DNA from 3 places in the Aromatoleum evansii genome. Region 1 is predicted to be linked to each of the others. Evidence: predicted binding sites of a transcription regulator. Region 1 holds the regulator's gene; each other region holds the start of a gene.
What was found. Region 1 encodes sigma-54, which starts transcription at its own class of promoters, with help from an activator protein. Its sites were predicted from a motif close to TGGCACGCTTNCTGCTNA; they were not measured.
Positions count from the first base shown of each region.

Region 2: a site for sigma-54 is predicted at 3,178-3,195, ahead of aspA (aspartate ammonia-lyase). Genes of this name have one in related genera too.
Region 3: a site for sigma-54 is predicted at 1,811-1,828, ahead of U5817_RS06785 (circularly permuted type 2 ATP-grasp protein). Genes of this name have one in related genera too.

Region 1 covers NZ_CP141259.1:5,029,176-5,034,402, reverse strand. The annotation lists gene hprK (HPr(Ser) kinase/phosphatase) at 1-821, opposite strand, end outside; gene ptsN (PTS IIA-like nitrogen regulatory protein PtsN) at 790-1,275, opposite strand; gene hpf (ribosome hibernation-promoting factor, HPF/YfiA family) at 1,412-1,738, opposite strand; gene U5817_RS23565 (RNA polymerase factor sigma-54) at 1,768-3,216, opposite strand; gene lptB (LPS export ABC transporter ATP-binding protein) at 3,238-3,960, opposite strand; gene recX (recombination regulator RecX) at 3,947-4,396, opposite strand; gene recA (recombinase RecA) at 4,414-5,227, opposite strand, start outside.
Region 2 covers NZ_CP141259.1:1,408,598-1,413,824, reverse strand. The annotation lists gene U5817_RS06450 (2-hydroxyacid dehydrogenase) at 1-523, opposite strand, end outside; gene U5817_RS06445 (hypothetical protein) at 812-1,636, shown strand; gene U5817_RS06440 (LysR substrate-binding domain-containing protein) at 2,163-3,074, opposite strand; gene aspA (aspartate ammonia-lyase) at 3,239-4,657, shown strand.
Region 3 covers NZ_CP141259.1:1,471,814-1,477,040, forward strand. The annotation lists gene U5817_RS06770 (hypothetical protein) at 193-390, opposite strand; gene U5817_RS06775 (DUF2889 domain-containing protein) at 414-974, shown strand; gene U5817_RS06780 (cupin domain-containing protein) at 1,122-1,553, shown strand; gene U5817_RS06785 (circularly permuted type 2 ATP-grasp protein) at 1,861-3,297, shown strand; gene U5817_RS06790 (alpha-E domain-containing protein) at 3,349-4,302, shown strand; gene U5817_RS06795 (peptidase) at 4,374-5,102, shown strand; gene U5817_RS06800 (DUF2126 domain-containing protein) at 5,209-5,227, shown strand, end outside.

The DNA.
Region 1 (5,227 bases):
ATGTTGCGTCCGGCCGCGACCGGCAGGGTGGTGCGGATCACCGGCACGCCGAGGATGTCCTGCGTCTCGCGCTGCACCGGCAGGCGCGAGGGGTCGGACTGGCCCGGCAGGCGGCGTTCCAGATGCACGATCAGGCGCAGGCGCATCTTGCGCCGGCAGGCGGTCTCGCCGAAGATCGTGCGGATGTTGAGGATGCCCAGGCCGCGCACCTCGATGAAGTCCTTGAGCATCTCCGGGCAGCGCCCTTCGAGCACGGTCGGCGCGATGCGCGAGAACTCGACGATGTCGTCGGCGACCAGCCCGTGACCGCGCGAGATCAGCTCGAGCGCGAGCTCGGACTTGCCGGCGCCCGAGCTGCCGGTGATGAACACGCCGATGCCGAGCACGTCCATGAACACGCCGTGCAGGGAGATCTTCTCGGCGAGCTCGCGCGACATGTACAGGCGCAACTGGTCGATCACGCTCGCGGAGGGCTGCGGCGTCGTGATCAGCGCGACGTCGGCGTATTCGCAGATGCCGCGCAGGATGTCGGGGATCGCGCAGCCGTCGGCGACGATGATCGCCGGCGGGCGCGCACCGATGATCTCGGTGAGGTGGTGGGCGACCTTGTCGCGCGCATGGCGCTGCGCCCACGCGAGTTCGGCCGCGCCCAGGATCTGGATGCGCGTCGGGTGGATCAGGTTGAGGTGGCCGACGAGGTCGGCTGGCCAGATGCGCTCTTCGTTGACCGAGATGACCCGGTCCAGCCGGCCGCTGACGTGCGTCAGCTCCAGCTGTTCGCGGTGCAGGTCATACAGCCGCGCGACGCTGGTCTGCCGCATGCGGGCCCCAGGAGGCGAACAGCGAATGGATCGTTGCGACGTCGGGTGCGTTCTGCAGTTGCTCGCGGAAATCGCGGTCGCTGAACATCTGTGCGAGCTCGGAGAGCAGTTGCAGGTGGGTCTCGTTGGCCTGCTCGGGCACCAGCAGCACGAACAGCATCGTGACCGGGCGGCCGTCGGGGGCGTCGAACTGCACCGGGACCGAAAGGCGCAGGAAGGCGCCGGCGGCGTCCTTCAGGCCCTTGATGCGGCCGTGGGGAATGGCGATGCCCTGGCCCAGGCCGGTCGAGCCGAGGCGTTCACGTGAAAACAGGCTGTCGAAGACGACGCTGCGGGCGATGCCCTGATTGTTCTCGAACAGGAGGCCGGCTTGTTCGAAGACGCGCTTCTTGCTGCTCGCGTCCAGATCGATGACGACGTTCGAAGGAGGCAGGAGTTCGGCGATGAGGCTCATGCGGATCACCACCTGCACGACACGGGCCGTGCCGCTGCCGATCGGGGGCGGGAGGAGGCTCGGGGTGTGCGGCAGGCGCGGGTTGAAAACGCGCGAATTATAAACACACCCCGGACCCCCGGCGTGAACTAAAGGATCACAGCTCGGTCGGTTGCTGGTGCTTCAGCGTGTCGTGGCCATGGTCGTGGTTCTTGCCCTTGTATTTGAGCACCTGGCGGTCGAGCTTGTCGGCCATGCTGTCGATCGCCGCGTACATGTCACCGTCCTCGCTCTCGACGTAGATGTCCTTGCCGCGCACGTGCAGCGTGACTTCCGCCTTCTGGCGCAGCTTCTCCACCGACAGGATCACGTTGACGCTGGTCACGTTGTCGAAGTGGCGGATGACGCGATCCAGCTTGGTGTTGACGTACTCGCGGATCGCGGGGGTGACTTCGACGTGATGTCCGGTGATGGTGAGATTCATGATGTTTCCTCGTATTGTCAGATCGTCTTTCAGATCGCTTTGCGCAGGCTGACCGGCGGGATATTGAGTGACTCGCGGTACTTCGCGATCGTCCTGCGTGCCACCACGATACCCTGCTGGCCCAACAACTCGGCAATTTTCGCGTCGGACAGGGGCTTTTTCCTGTCTTCGGCCTCCACCAGCTGGCGAATCAGCGCTCGAATCGCCGTGGAAGATGCCGCCCCACCGGTGTCGGTGGCAACGTGGCTGCCGAAAAAATACTTCAGTTCAAACACGCCGCGCGGTGTGGCCATGAACTTCTGCGTCGTGACCCGCGAGACCGTCGACTCGTGCAGCTCGAGCTGGTCCGCGATCTCCCTCAACGTCAGGGGTCGCATCGCCACATCTCCATAATCGAAGAACTGCCGCTGCTGGTCAACGATCGCCTGCGAAACCCGCAGGATGGTGTCGAAACGCTGTTGCACGTTCTTGATCAGCCAGCGTGCTTCCTGCAGCTGGCTGGTGAGTGCGCCGCCCGATCCGCGGTTCTGCTGCAGGATGCTGGCGTACAGCGAATTGATGCGCAGCTTGGGCATCGCCTCGGGGTTGAGCGTGACCGTCCAGCGGTTGCGCACCTTGCGCACGACGACGTCCGGCAGGATGTAGCGCGTCTCCTGCACCGAGTGCTGGGAGCCCGGATGCGGGTCGAGACGGCAGATCAGCGCGTGCGCGGCGCGCAGCGCGTCGTCGTCGCAGCCGGTGGCGCGCTTGATGCGCAGGAAGTTGCGCTCGGCGAGCAGGTCGAGGTGCTCGTCGACGATCTTCAGCGCGAGGTCGCGCGTCGGGCAGGAGGGCATCGCCCTGAGCTGCAGGCTCAGGCATTCCTGCGGGTTGCGCGCGCCGATGCCGGCCGGGTCGAGGTTCTGTACGTGGTGCAGCGCGATCGAGAGGTCGTCGAGGTCGTATTCGAGCTCGGGCGGCAGCAGCGGCAGCAGTTCTTCGAGCGACTGGTTGAGGTAGCCGTCCTCGTCCAGCGCCTCGATGATGAAGCGCACCAGCGCGCGGTCGCGGTCGGACAGCGGCGACAGGCTCACCTGCTGGTCGAGGTGGTCGCGCAGGCTGGTGCCGGCGGCCTGCAGTTCCTGGAAATCGGTGTCGTCGTCATCGTCGCGGTTCGAGGAGCCGCTGCTCGCGCTCGACCATTCGCCGGCTTCGTCGAAGCTTGCCGGCTCGCTCTCGCCATGCGCCTCCTCGGGGGAGGCAGGTGTTTCGGCCTGGTTGCCGGCGGCTTCGCTCGGCTCGCTCGAGCCCTGGGCCGCGCCCGGCGAAAAATCGCTGCCGTCGCCGTCCTCGCGCTCGAGCATGGGATTCTCGAGGAGGAAGCGTTCCAGCTCCTGGTTCAGCTCCAGCGTGGACAGCTGCAGCAGCTTGATCGATTGCTGCAGCTGCGGCGTCAGCGTGAGGTGCTGGGAGATCTTGAGCTGGAGGGACGGTTTCATGGCGCTTCGCCGATAGTGGGCTCAGAGGCGGAAATGCTCGCCGAGATAGACGCGGCGAACCTGTTCGTTGGCGACGATCTCGTCGGGGCGTCCGCTGGCGAGCACGCGGCCTTCGCTGATGATGTAGGCACGGTTGCAGATGCCGAGCGTCTCGCGCACGTTGTGGTCGGTGATCAGCACGCCGATGCCGCGGTCGCGCAGGAAGCGGATGATCTTCTGGATATCGAGCACGGCGATCGGGTCGACGCCGGCAAAGGGCTCGTCGAGCAGGATCAGGCGCGGGTCGGTCGCGAGCGCGCGGGCAATCTCGCAGCGGCGCCGTTCGCCGCCGGACAGCGAGACCGAGGTGTTGTCGCGCAGGTGCGCGATGCCCAGTTCCTCGAGGAGTTCCTCGAGAAGCTCGTCGACGCGTGCGCTGCCGAGGCCCCGCAGCTCCAGCACGGCGCGGATGTTCTCGGCGACGGTGAGCTTGCGGAATACGCTCATTTCCTGTGGCAGGTAGGACAGGCCGAGGCGCGCGCGCGCATGCACGGGCAGGTGCGTGAGCTCGGCGTCGTCGAGGCGGATGTCGCCGCCGTCGGCACGCACGAGGCCCACGATCATGTAGAAGCAGGTGGTCTTGCCGGCGCCGTTGGGGCCGAGCAGGCCGACCACTTCGCCGCTGCCGACCTCGAAGCCGACATCGTGGACGACGGTGCGCGCCTTGTAGCGCTTCTGCAGTCCGGCGACCTTAAGCAGACTCATCGGGGTTCTCTTTCAATATCTTGCGTATCACGTCGGTGCCGAAGCCGCGCCCCTGCAGGAATCTCGCCTGCCTGGCCCACTCGCGCGCGTCGGCCGGCGTGGCGCCGAACTTGCCGCGCCACACGGTGCGGGCGCGTTCGACGTCATCCTCGACCGCCTCGACATCGAGTGCGGCGTCTATCGTGTCGCGTCCGACGCCGCGCTGGGCGAGCTCACGGCGCAGCCGCGCGGTGCCGAAGCGGGCGGCCTTGCTGCGCACCCAGGCTTCGGCGAAGCGGTGGTCGCTGAGCAGGCCCAGTTCGGTGATGCGGTCGAGCACGTCTTCGATCTCGTCGGCGGAGCCGTGCGGGGCGAGCTTGCGGGCGAGCTCGGCGCGCGAGTGCTCGCGGCGCGCGAGGTGCCGCAACGCGCGTTCCCGCAGGCTCGTCTCCGGCATGATCCCGTGAAGGGGCGTCAGGCCGCCTCGGCAGCCGGTTGCGCGGGCTCGGCCGGCAGTTCCTTGAGGCCGACCGCGACGCGCACCTTGTTCTCGATCTCGCGCGCGAGCGCCGGATTGCCGCGCAGGAACTCGCGCGTGTTGTCCTTGCCCTGGCCGATCTTGTCGCCCTGGTAGGAGTACCAGGCGCCCGCCTTGTCGACGATCTTCTTCTCGACGCCGAGGTCGATGATCTCGCCTTCGCGCGAGATGCCCTCTCCGTAGAGAATGTCGAAGTGCGCTTCCTTGAACGGGGGCGAGACCTTGTTCTTGACGACCTTGCAGCGCGTCTCCGAGCCGACGACCTCGTCGCCCTTCTTGATCGCGCCGGTACGGCGGATGTCGAGGCGCACGGAGGCGTAGAACTTGAGCGCATTGCCGCCCGTGGTGGTCTCCGGGTTGCCGAACATCACGCCGATCTTCATGCGGATCTGGTTGATGAAGATCACCAGCGTGTTGGTGCGCTTGATGTTGGCGGTGAGCTTGCGCAGCGCCTGGCTCATCAGGCGGGCCTGCAGGCCGGGGAGCTGGTCGCCCATCTCGCCCTCGATTTCGGCCTTGGGGGTGAGTGCCGCGACCGAGTCGATGACGACGATGTCGACGCCGCCCGAGCGCACCAGCATGTCGGCGATCTCGAGCGCCTGCTCGCCGGTGTCGGGCTGCGAGATCAGCAGATCGGTGATGTTCACGCCGAGCTTTTCGGCGTAGCCGACGTCGAGCGCGTGCTCGGCGTCGATGAAGGCGGCGGTGCCGCCGAGCTTCTGCATCTCGGCAATGACCTGCAGCGTCAGC
Region 2 (5,227 bases), 1.8 Mb from region 1:
CGATCTTCATGCCGAAGCCGTGCTGTGCGCGCATCGCGACCGCGCGCGCGATGCGGCCCATGCCGATGAGGCCCAAGGTCTTGCCGCTCAGCTTCGTGCCGATCATGTGCGTCGGGCGCCAGCCGGTCCAGTTGCCGCTGCGCACTTCGCGTTCGCCCTCGCCGGCTCGCCGGGCGACCATGAGCATCAGCGTGATCGCGAGGTCAGCGGTGCAATCGGTGAGGACATCGGGCGTGTTCGTGACGGCGATGCCCCGCGCCCTGGCGGCGTCGATGTCGATGTGGCTGAAGCCGACGCCGTAATTGGCGATCAGCTTCGCGCTCGGGGCGGCGCCGAGCACGTCGGCATCGATGCGGTCGGACACCGTCGGCAGCAGTGCGTCGCACGAGGCGAGCGCCGCGCGCATCTCGTCGCGCGTGAAGGGGTGATCGTCGGCGTTGAGGCGGACGTCGAAGCGCTCGGCGAGCTCACGCTCGACTTCGGCGGGCCAGCGGCGGGTGACGATGAGGCGGGGTCGGGTCATGTTCTTCATCCTGCTCGTGATTCGCGGTGATCTCGGTCCGGCTAAGGGTGCAGCGCGCAGACTGTGCGGACATCTGCGGCGAAGAATGCCGTGGCAATGGGCCAGCCACCACTGCCGCGGACATACCCCGAACGATACCCGCAGGTGGCGCAGGAGGGGATCGGGCGCAACCCCAACGAGACGATCTTTTGTCCTCGGCGGCGTGCTCGCGGGAAACCTCGGGCCGACGCGAGCACTCCAAGGAATGCGATCGACCACGGATCGCAGCCGCGCGCGGGAGTCCGCCACGTGAGCATCCTGCCCCTGAGCTCGACGCTCGGCCTCTTCGGCACGAGCGCCCTTCGCCCCGTTTCGACGAATTTCGCCGCGACGGCGGGCAGTTTGTCGCTCTTCTCCGGCTCGTCGACGATCGTCGATCTGTCGAGTTTCGGCCAACTCCTGTCGGCCGTCGCGACCTTCGGGAACCGCCTCGCCGTGCTGCGCCCCGGGTCGTCCGACAGCGGAATCGGACAAAACTTCGGCACGGACTTCGGCAGCCTCGCAGCCGAGGCGCAGTTTTTCGTCGACAGCTTCAACAGCCTGCAGAGCAGCCTCGGCGAGGTGAATGTCCTGTTCGGTACCGCCCCGGCCTCCTCCCCTGCTGCCCAGCTGTCGGCGGACCTGCGGGCACGCGTCGAAGAGGCTTTCGACAATGGCGATTCGGCCCTCACGCAGTTGTCGGACCTCGGCATCGAACTGCAGCCATCGCTGCTGCCCGGCACCGGCGGCCGCCTGGGCATCGACATGGCGGCATTGCGCGCGGCCTTCGAGGCGGATCCCGAAGGCAGCTTCTCGCTGCTCGCGCGGGCCGCCGAGGCATTCGCGACGGTGGCGACCGAATTCACTTCGTCAAACGGCGACGTGAACTCGCTTCTCGCGACCCAGCTCCGGTTCTCGTCCCTGCAGCTGACGCTCGGCCTCTTCGACAGCGGCAGTGATTCCTCGCAAGGCGGCCTGCAGAACCTCACCGACCTCCTCATGCTGGCCTCGCTCGGCAATGGCGGGCCGGAGTCGCAGACGCGCGTGGTGGCCGCGCTCAATGAGTTCTCGCTCATTTCCGCCCTGCTGCGCTGATCACCGCGCGGTCGGCCATCGACGAGAACCTGGCCGAGTCGGGCTGTAGTTCGCAGATGGGGCCGATCGGGACGATCATCGTCACGACCACGACCGCCGGACCGTCTGCGCGGCGGCGGCCTTCATACGGCATCGCAACATGCCAAACAGATCGCCATGCAATTACAACTCATTGATTAAACTGTTTCATTTATCGTAATAATCGTGATATAAAAAAATTTTCAGGCAGAAGATGTTGCGTTGCACAAGTTCTTCCAATAAAGTTTGAACCGTCTCCTCCACCCTCCTCCTTTGGTGTGGATTTAGCCCGGACCGTCAAACGTCCGGGCTTTTTCTTTTCTGCAGCCCCGCCAGTCCATAGGGGATTCTGATCGCGCGATAAAAACATTTGTAGGACAAACTTATTGCGCCGCATCATACGGTACCGTATGCTTTGAACCGTCTCCTCCACCCTCCTCCTTTGGTGTGGATTTAAGCCCGGGCCTCAGTTGCTCGGGCTTTTTCTTTTCTGCGCCCGCGAGCGACCTCAGGCAGTTCCCCGCGGCGTGTTCAGCAGCGCCCAGATCTTGTCCACCATCGGATTGCTGTTGTCCGCCGCGCGATGCAGGCGGACTTCCAGCGGGCAGGTCCACTGCGCGGGGCCGGCCTCCACCAGCCGACCTTCGGCGAGTTCGCGGCCCACGCAGCTCTCGGGCAACCAGCCGAGCCCGTGCCCTTCGAGCACCATCGCCTTGAGCGCCTCCGACATGTGGGTATCGAAAGAACGGTCGAAATGGCAGCGCTCGTTGGCGCCGAGCAGGATCATCTCGACCACGTGTCCGAGGTAGGTGCCCGACGAGTAGGCGAGGAAGGGCACGACCGCCTCGGCCCGCCCCGGCAGCTTGTAGCGCGGCCGGCCGTCCGTGCGCGGCGCCGACAGGGGCAGCATGCGGTCGGTGGCGAGCGCGATGTAGGGAAAGCGCACGGGGTCGAGCAGCATCGGCAGCTGCGGGTGGTGGTACGCGATGAGGAGATCGGTGGCGCCCTCGATCAGCGCGCTCGCCCCTTCGGGCACGTTCACCGCACCGACGCGCGCGACGACGTTGCCCAGCGCTTCCTTCAGTTGCCCCAGCCAGCGCGGGAAGAAGGTGAGCGACAAGGTATGCGCGACCGAGAAGCGGACGGTGTCGATGTTACCGGGCGACTGTCCGCGTAGCACGGTGCGCATGTCGTAGGTGCGCCGCAGGATGTCGGCCGCGAAGCCGCGGAAGATCCGTCCGGCGGCGGTGAGATGCACGCCCTGCGCGCGGCGGTCGATGAGCTCGACGCCGAGCCAGTCTTCCAGCGCCTGGATGTGGCGGCTGAAGGTCGGCTGGGAGACGTTGCGGCGTTCGGCGGCGCGCGAGAAGGCGCGCGCGTCCGTCAGCGTCAGGAAGTCCTCGATCCACTTGATCTGCATGTTGCACGCTCCTGCGGTGTCCGTGCCGCGGCATCCGGCGAGTTGTCGCGATGCGCGGTCCTATTCGGGTTCCTTGGGGATGTTATGCGTTTTTTGCATGGCGCGGCACGCAATCCGTTTTCGGTCCGTAGCATCCATGCGTCACACCACACATCGGAGGAAACATGACGCAGACGACCGAACGCATCGAACACGATCTCCTGGGGGACCGCTCCCTGCCCGCCGACTCCTACTACGGGGTCCATACGCTGCGCGCGGTGGAGAATTTCCCGATCACCGGCACGCCGATTTCGATCTATCCCGATCTCGTGCGTGCGCTGGCCGCGATCAAGCAGGCCGCCGCACTGACCAACAACGAACTCGGCTTGCTGGATCGCGAACGCACGGACGCGATCGTGCGGGCCTGCGAGGAGATTCGCGCCGGGGCGCTGCACGAGCATTTCGTCGTCGACGTGATCCAGGGCGGCGCCGGCACCTCGACCAACATGAACGCGAACGAGGTGATCGCGAACCGTGCACTGGAGCTGCTCGGTTGCGCGAAGGGCGACTACGCCCGCCTGCACCCGAACGAGCATGTGAACATGAGCCAGAGCACCAACGACGTGTATCCCACGGCGCTGAAGCTCGCGGGCTATGCGGGAATCTTCGAGCTGATCGAAGCGATGGAAGTGCTGAAGGCGGCGTTCCACGAGAAGGCGGTCGAGTTCGCCGACGTGCTGAAGATGGGGCGCACGCAGTTGCAGGACGCGGTGCCGATGACGATGGGGCAGGAGTTCTCGACCTACGTCGTGATGCTGGGCGAGGACATCGAGCGGCTGAAGGAGGCGGTGCTGCTGATCTGCGAGATCAACCTCGGTGCGACGGCGATCGGCACCGGCATCAACGCCCACCCCGACTACGCCGCGCTGGTGCGCCGGCATCTGGCCGAGATCACCGGCATCCCGGTGCTGACGGCGCCGAACCTGGTCGAGGCGACGCAGGACTGCGGCAGCTTCGTGCAGCTGTCGGGCGTGCTCAAGCGCGTCGCGGTGAAGCTCTCCAAGGTGTGCAACGACCTGCGCCTGCTATCCTCGGGGCCGCGTGCAGGCTTCGGCGAGATCAACTTGCCGGCGCGCCAGGCGGGGTCGTCGATCATGCCGGGCAAGGTGAACCCGGTGATTCCGGAAGTGGTGAACCAGATCGCCTACGAGGTGATCGGCAACGACATGACGATCTCGTTCGCCGCCGAGGCCGGCCAGCTGCAGCTGAACGCCTTCGAGCCGATCATCGCCCACAGCCTGTTCAAGAGCGTCACCCACCTGCGCGCGGGCTGCCTGACGCTGGCGGAGCGCTGCGTCAAGGGCATCACCGTGAATCGCGAATTCCTGCGCAGGAGCGTCGAGAATTCGATTGGCCTCGTGACCGCGCTGAATCCCTACATCGGTTACGCCAACGCGACCGGCATCGCCCAGGAGGCGCTGGTCGGCGGACATAGCGTGTATGAGCTGGTGCTCGACAAGGGCCTGCTCACCCGCGAGCAGCTCGACGAGATCCTGCGGCCCGAGGTGCTCACGCAACCGCGCGCGCTGGTCGGCCTGGCCTAAGGCCGAAGGTCCGCGTGAGACCTCGAGATGCTGCAATGCACAATTCCAGTCTTGTATAAGACATGATTAGGAATCCCCTTCACCGCCTGGCCATTCGAAGATCTAATCGCTGGATATAAAAATTTGAAGTGCATTATTATTGCGTCGCACAAGCCGGTTCGATAGTATTTGAACCGTCTCCTCCACCCTCCTCCTTTGGTGTGGATTTAAGCCCGGGCCTCAGTTGCTCGGGCTTTTTCTTTTCCGGCTCTGGCTTTTCGCCGACGGTGCCGGAACACGAGCACCGACCGCCCCCCCCTGGAACATCGCACACCAAACTCGGCGGCTCCCGAGTGCATCGATTGCGCGTATTGCCCGTGCATTGCAGCCCCGGGTCTGCACATTCGGATGCCTGATCGAGCGATAAAAAAATTTGTCGTACAAATTTATTGCAACGCACAAGCGCTGCCATTAAGATTTGAACCGTCTCCTCCACCCTCCTCCTTTGGTGTGGATTTAGCCCGGTCCCTCACAGGTCCGGGCTTTTTTCTTTTGTGCCGGTTCGATGTACTCGTTAGGGTCGCGCGATCC
Region 3 (5,227 bases), 1.9 Mb from region 1:
ACTGTGTAGCCAGAATCTCGATTTCGTGTAGCCACGGTGTAGCCAAATTCTAGCAACACCGATCAATGTATTTCAACTGCTGATTCGTGTAGCCTGTGAAAAAACAGGCATTTACGCGCAATTTTGCGTTGATCTGTATTTCTCTATATTGAGAAAAAATCTGATTCGTAATCAGTAGGTCGAGTGTTCGATTCACTTCAACGGCACCATCGATTCAGGCAAAAGGCCAGCCCTCCGGGGCTGGCCTTTTGCTTTTCGGCTGTCGAAATGCCTGCGGATCGCTAGATCCTCATGCAGTTCTGCCCGAACTCCGAGTGGCCGCGCCGACGATCCGCGGACCAGACAGGCGTTACCATGGAGCCATTCGTCATCGCGTTCGATGGCGATCATGACCGATTCGAGTGGGGGCAGGAATGCTTGGAGACTGCGAGCGCGAGCTCACGCATACGCGCCAGATCACGTGCCACGCCTATCGCCGCAAGGACGGCCTGTGGGAAATCGAGGCGACGGTTGTGGACGAAAAAGGTGAGGACGTCCCGTTCCGCTCCCGCGAGCCGGTGCACGCGGGCGAGTTCATGCACCACATGGGTATCAATTTCCTGATCGACGACAATTTCACGATTCTCGACGTACGGGCCGCGATGCAGGTGGCGCCGTGGTCGGCGTGCCCTGAAGCGGTGGATGCCTACCGCGGCCTGATCGGGCTGCAGATCGGGCCGGGCTTCGGGCGGCAGATTCGCGAACGCATCGGCAGCGAACGGGGATGCGCGCATCTTACCGACCTCATCACGCAGGTCGGCAACACATACACCCAGGCCTCGTGGCCCGAGCGCATGGCGCGGCAGGTCGCCATCGACCCGGACCCGCGCCGCTGGCCGGATTCGCGCGCGTTGGCCTTTGTCGGCGAGTGCCTCGCGTGGAAGCGCGACGGCGACGCGCTGCGGCAGGAATATCCGGAACTCGCGGACGATTGAGGCTGTGTCGGCGGGAGCGACCGGCGGCACGGGAGCATGACCGCGCCGTGAGTTGCCGTGAGTTGCCTCGACAGTGCCGAATCGGCGGGCTACGCTGAACGAGTTGCGGCGGACCCGCCGCAGAGCCTCCGATCAAGAGGAGCCCGCATGCCGACACGAACGCCAGAATCGTCCGGGACCGTGGTCGCGCTGCGCCCGGACCGCGAAGTCCTCACGCGGCAGCGGCTGCCGTATTTCGTCGGGATCTCGGGCGAGACGGCCGGCAGCCGCGGGCTGTCCATGCATATCGTGGTCATTCCGCCGGGCGGGGTCGCAGCGCCGCACCGGCATCGCGGTTACGAGACCGCGATCTATGTGCTCGAGGGGCGGGTCGAGACGCGGTTCGGGCCCGGCCTGCGCGAGCGGGTCGTGAGCGGCGCGGGGGAGTTCCTGTTCATCCCGCCGGACGTCCCGCATCAGGCCTTCAACCTCAGCGACACCGAGCCGGCAAGGGCGATCGTCGCACGCAACGATCCGGCGGAGCAGGAGAACGTGATTCCTTACGACCCCGCCGAGAATCCCGCCGCTGGCCGCGGCTGAGGCGGTTCCGGGGTCGGGCGCGTGCCGTTGCGACGGCACGGGGCGCAGCGGGCGCAATTCTTTCCTAGGATGAGGTTTACCCACCCGCGAGGGAGCGGAGCTGGCGGCTGCGCATCCCGGCTGCGGCGAGCTGCATCTTGGTGCATCGCTTGTTGATGCACATTGAATGGGCGGAGATTGCACCGATCTGGTGCCGTTTCGTCCGGAAGTTGCGAAAGCCGCATGAAACGGTGCTTCTGTTGTGGGGAATTTCACCCTGGCATGGTCTTCGCTGATGTCCGATGAATCGCAACCGGATCGAATCATCATGACGACGCTGTTTTTCGACGAAATGCACGATGGGGATGCGACGACGCGCCCGCACTACCTTCCATTCGAAACCTGGGCCCGCGGGCTGTCGCCGGGCGTGATGGCGCGCAAGCGGGCCGAGGCGGACCTCGCGTTCCGTCGCCTCGGCATTACCTTCGCCGTGTATGGCGAGGAGGCCGGCACCGAGCGGCTGATTCCCTTCGACACCATCCCGCGCATCATCCCCAATGCGGAATGGAAGACGCTGCGCGCCGGACTCAAGCAGCGTGTGAAGGCGCTGAACATGTTCCTGGGCGACATCTACAATGGACAGGACATCCTGCGCGCGGGCCGCATCCCCGCCGACGAGGTGCTCAACAACGCGCAGTTCCGCCCGGAGATGAAGGGCTTCAAGGTGCCCAACGGCATCTATGCGCACATCGCGGGTGTGGACATCGTGCGCGCGGGGGCGGGGGAGTTCTACGTGCTGGAGGACAACCTGCGCGTGCCCTCGGGCGTGTCCTACATGCTGGAGAACCGCAAGATGATGATGCGGCTCTTCCCCGAGCTCTTCGCGCAGCAGAAGATCGCGCCGGTCGAGCACTACCCCGATCTGCTGCTGGAGACGCTGCGTGCGGTGGCGCCGGCCGGCGTGGATGATCCGACGGTGGTCGTGATGACGCCGGGGGCATTCAACTCGGCCTACTTCGAGCACTCCTTCCTCGCCCAGCAGATGGGCGTCGAGCTCGTCGAAGGCCGCGACCTGTTCATCGACCACGATGCCGTCTACATGCGCACGACCTGCGGTCCGAAGCGCGTGGACGTGATCTATCGCCGCATCGACGACGACTTCCTCGATCCTCAGGTCTTCCGGCCGGATTCGATGCTGGGCGTGCCGGGCCTGCTGAAGGCTTACCGCGCCGGGCGCGTGACGCTGTGCAATGCGATCGGCACGGGCGTCGCGGACGACAAGTCGATCTACCCCTATGTCGGCGAGATGGTGCGCTTCTACCTCGGCGAGGAGCCGATCCTCAACAACGTGCCGACCTGGCGCTGCCGCGAGAAGGACGACCTGCGCTACGTGCTGGCGCATCTGCCGCAGCTCGTCGTGAAGGAGGTGCACGGCGCGGGCGGCTACGGCATGCTGGTCGGGCCGGCGGCGACCAAGGCTGAGATCGAGCAGTTCCGCGCGGTGCTCACCGTGCACCCGGACAAGTACATCGCGCAGCCGACGCTGGCGCTGTCGACCTGCCCGACCTACGTCGACAGCGGCATCGCGCCGCGCCATATCGACCTGCGGCCCTTCGTGCTCTCGGGCAAGGAGGTTTCGCTGGTGCCGGGCGGGCTCACGCGGGTGGCGCTGCGGGAGGGCTCGCTGGTGGTCAATTCCTCGCAGGGCGGCGGAACCAAGGACACCTGGGTGCTGGAGAACGGCCATGCCGAACCGCAGCGCTGAGTCCTGCCGTCTTCGCCCCCCGACCACGACCGCCGCGCCGGAGCCCCGATCATGCTGAGCCGTACTGCCGATCACCTCTACTGGATGGCCCGTTATTCCGAACGCGCGGAAAATCTGGCGCGCCTGCTGGACGTCAATTATCAGATGTCGCTCGTGCCGCACGACGCGGAGACCGAGCGCAGCAGCTGGAACGCGATCATCGCGCTGAACAGCCTCGAATACGCCTACGCGAAGCGGCACGACGAGGTCACCGCGACGAAAGTGCTGCATTTCATGGTGCGCGACGAGACGCATCCGTCGTCTATCTACAGCTGCCTGCGTGCGGCGCGCGAGAATGCCCACGCGGTGCGCGGAACGCTCACCGCGGAGATGTGGGAGACGATCAACGAGACCTGGCTGCAGCTGCGCGACCAGAGTTTCGCCGAGATCCATTCGGGCGGTATCGCGGCCTTCTTCGACTGGGTGAAGCAGCGCGCTTCGCTGCTGCGCGGGGCGATGTTTGGCACGATGCTGCGCGACGAGGCCTTCCAGTTCATTCGGCTAGGGGCCTTGCTCGAGCGCGCCGACAACACCGCGCGCATCCTCGACGTGAAGTATCACGGCCTGCCCGGCGCGCAGCAGAGCCAGGGAGACGACCTCGTAGATGCCAACGATTTCTACCACTGGGGCGCACTGCTGCGCTCGGTGTCGGCCTTCGAGGTGTATCGAAAGGTCTATCGCGACGTGATCACGCCCGAGCGCGTCGCCGAACTGCTGATCCTGCGCGAGGATCTGCCACGTGCGCTGCATTCGTGCATGCAAGGGGTGGTCGAGATCCTGGACAAGGTGCGCAACAGCCGCTCCGACGAGACCGTGCGCCGCGCCGGCCAGCTGTACGCGACGCTGCGTTACGGCCGCATGGACGACATCTTCGAGCGCGGGCTGCACGCGTGGCTGGACGATTTCATCGACTCGATCGGTGACCTGAGCGTGCGCATCAGCGAGGACTTCCTCGTCGGCGCCTGAGCCGGGCGGGGGAAGCGTGTGAGCCGCCGCGGCGGGAGCCCTCCGGCCGCGGCACCAAGCGAGCAAATGCCATGACCTACTGTGTTGCGATGCGCCTCGAAAAGGGGCTGGTGTTCCTGTCCGACTCGCGCACCAACGCGGGCGTCGACCACATCAACACGTTCCGCAAGATGCGTGTCTGGCAGCGTCCGGGCGAGCGTGTGGTCGTGATGTGCACGTCCGGCAACCTGTCGGTGAGCCAGTCGGTCGTGAACATCATCAGCGAGCGCCTTGCGCTCACCGATTCGGCCAACCTCTTCAATGCGCCCAACATGTTCGAGGTGGCGCGCCACGTCGGCGACGTCGTGCGCGAGGTGCACCGGCGCGACGCCGACGCGCTGCACGAGTTCGGCGTCGAGTTCAACGCCTCGCTGATCGTCGGCGGCCAGATCTTCGGCGAGGCGCCGCGGCTCTTCAACGTCTATGCCGCGGGCAACTTCATCGAAGCCACCGAGGACACGCCCTACATCCAGATCGGCGAATCGAAGTACGGCAAGCCGATCATCGACCGCGTGCTGCGCTACGGCTCCACGCTTGCCGATGGCGCCAAGTGCGCGCTGGTGTCGATGGATTCGACGATCCGCTCGAACCTGTCGGTGGGCCTGCCGCTCGACCTGTGCGTCATCGAGCGCGACGCGCTGACCGTCAAGTCGCACATCTCGGTCAACCTGGACCACGCCTACTACGCACAGATCCGCAGCCAGTGGGGCGAGCGGCTGCGCGAGGCCTTCGCCGAACTGCCGAACCCGGACTGGCTGTGAGCGCGCCGCGTCGCAGCGGTCCGCCCGGCCTCTACAACAAGATCACATCCCCGAACGTCGCCGGCGGCTCGTCCGGCGACGTCCCGACAATCCGCGGAGATCCAGCGTGTCGATCCACGTCGCCC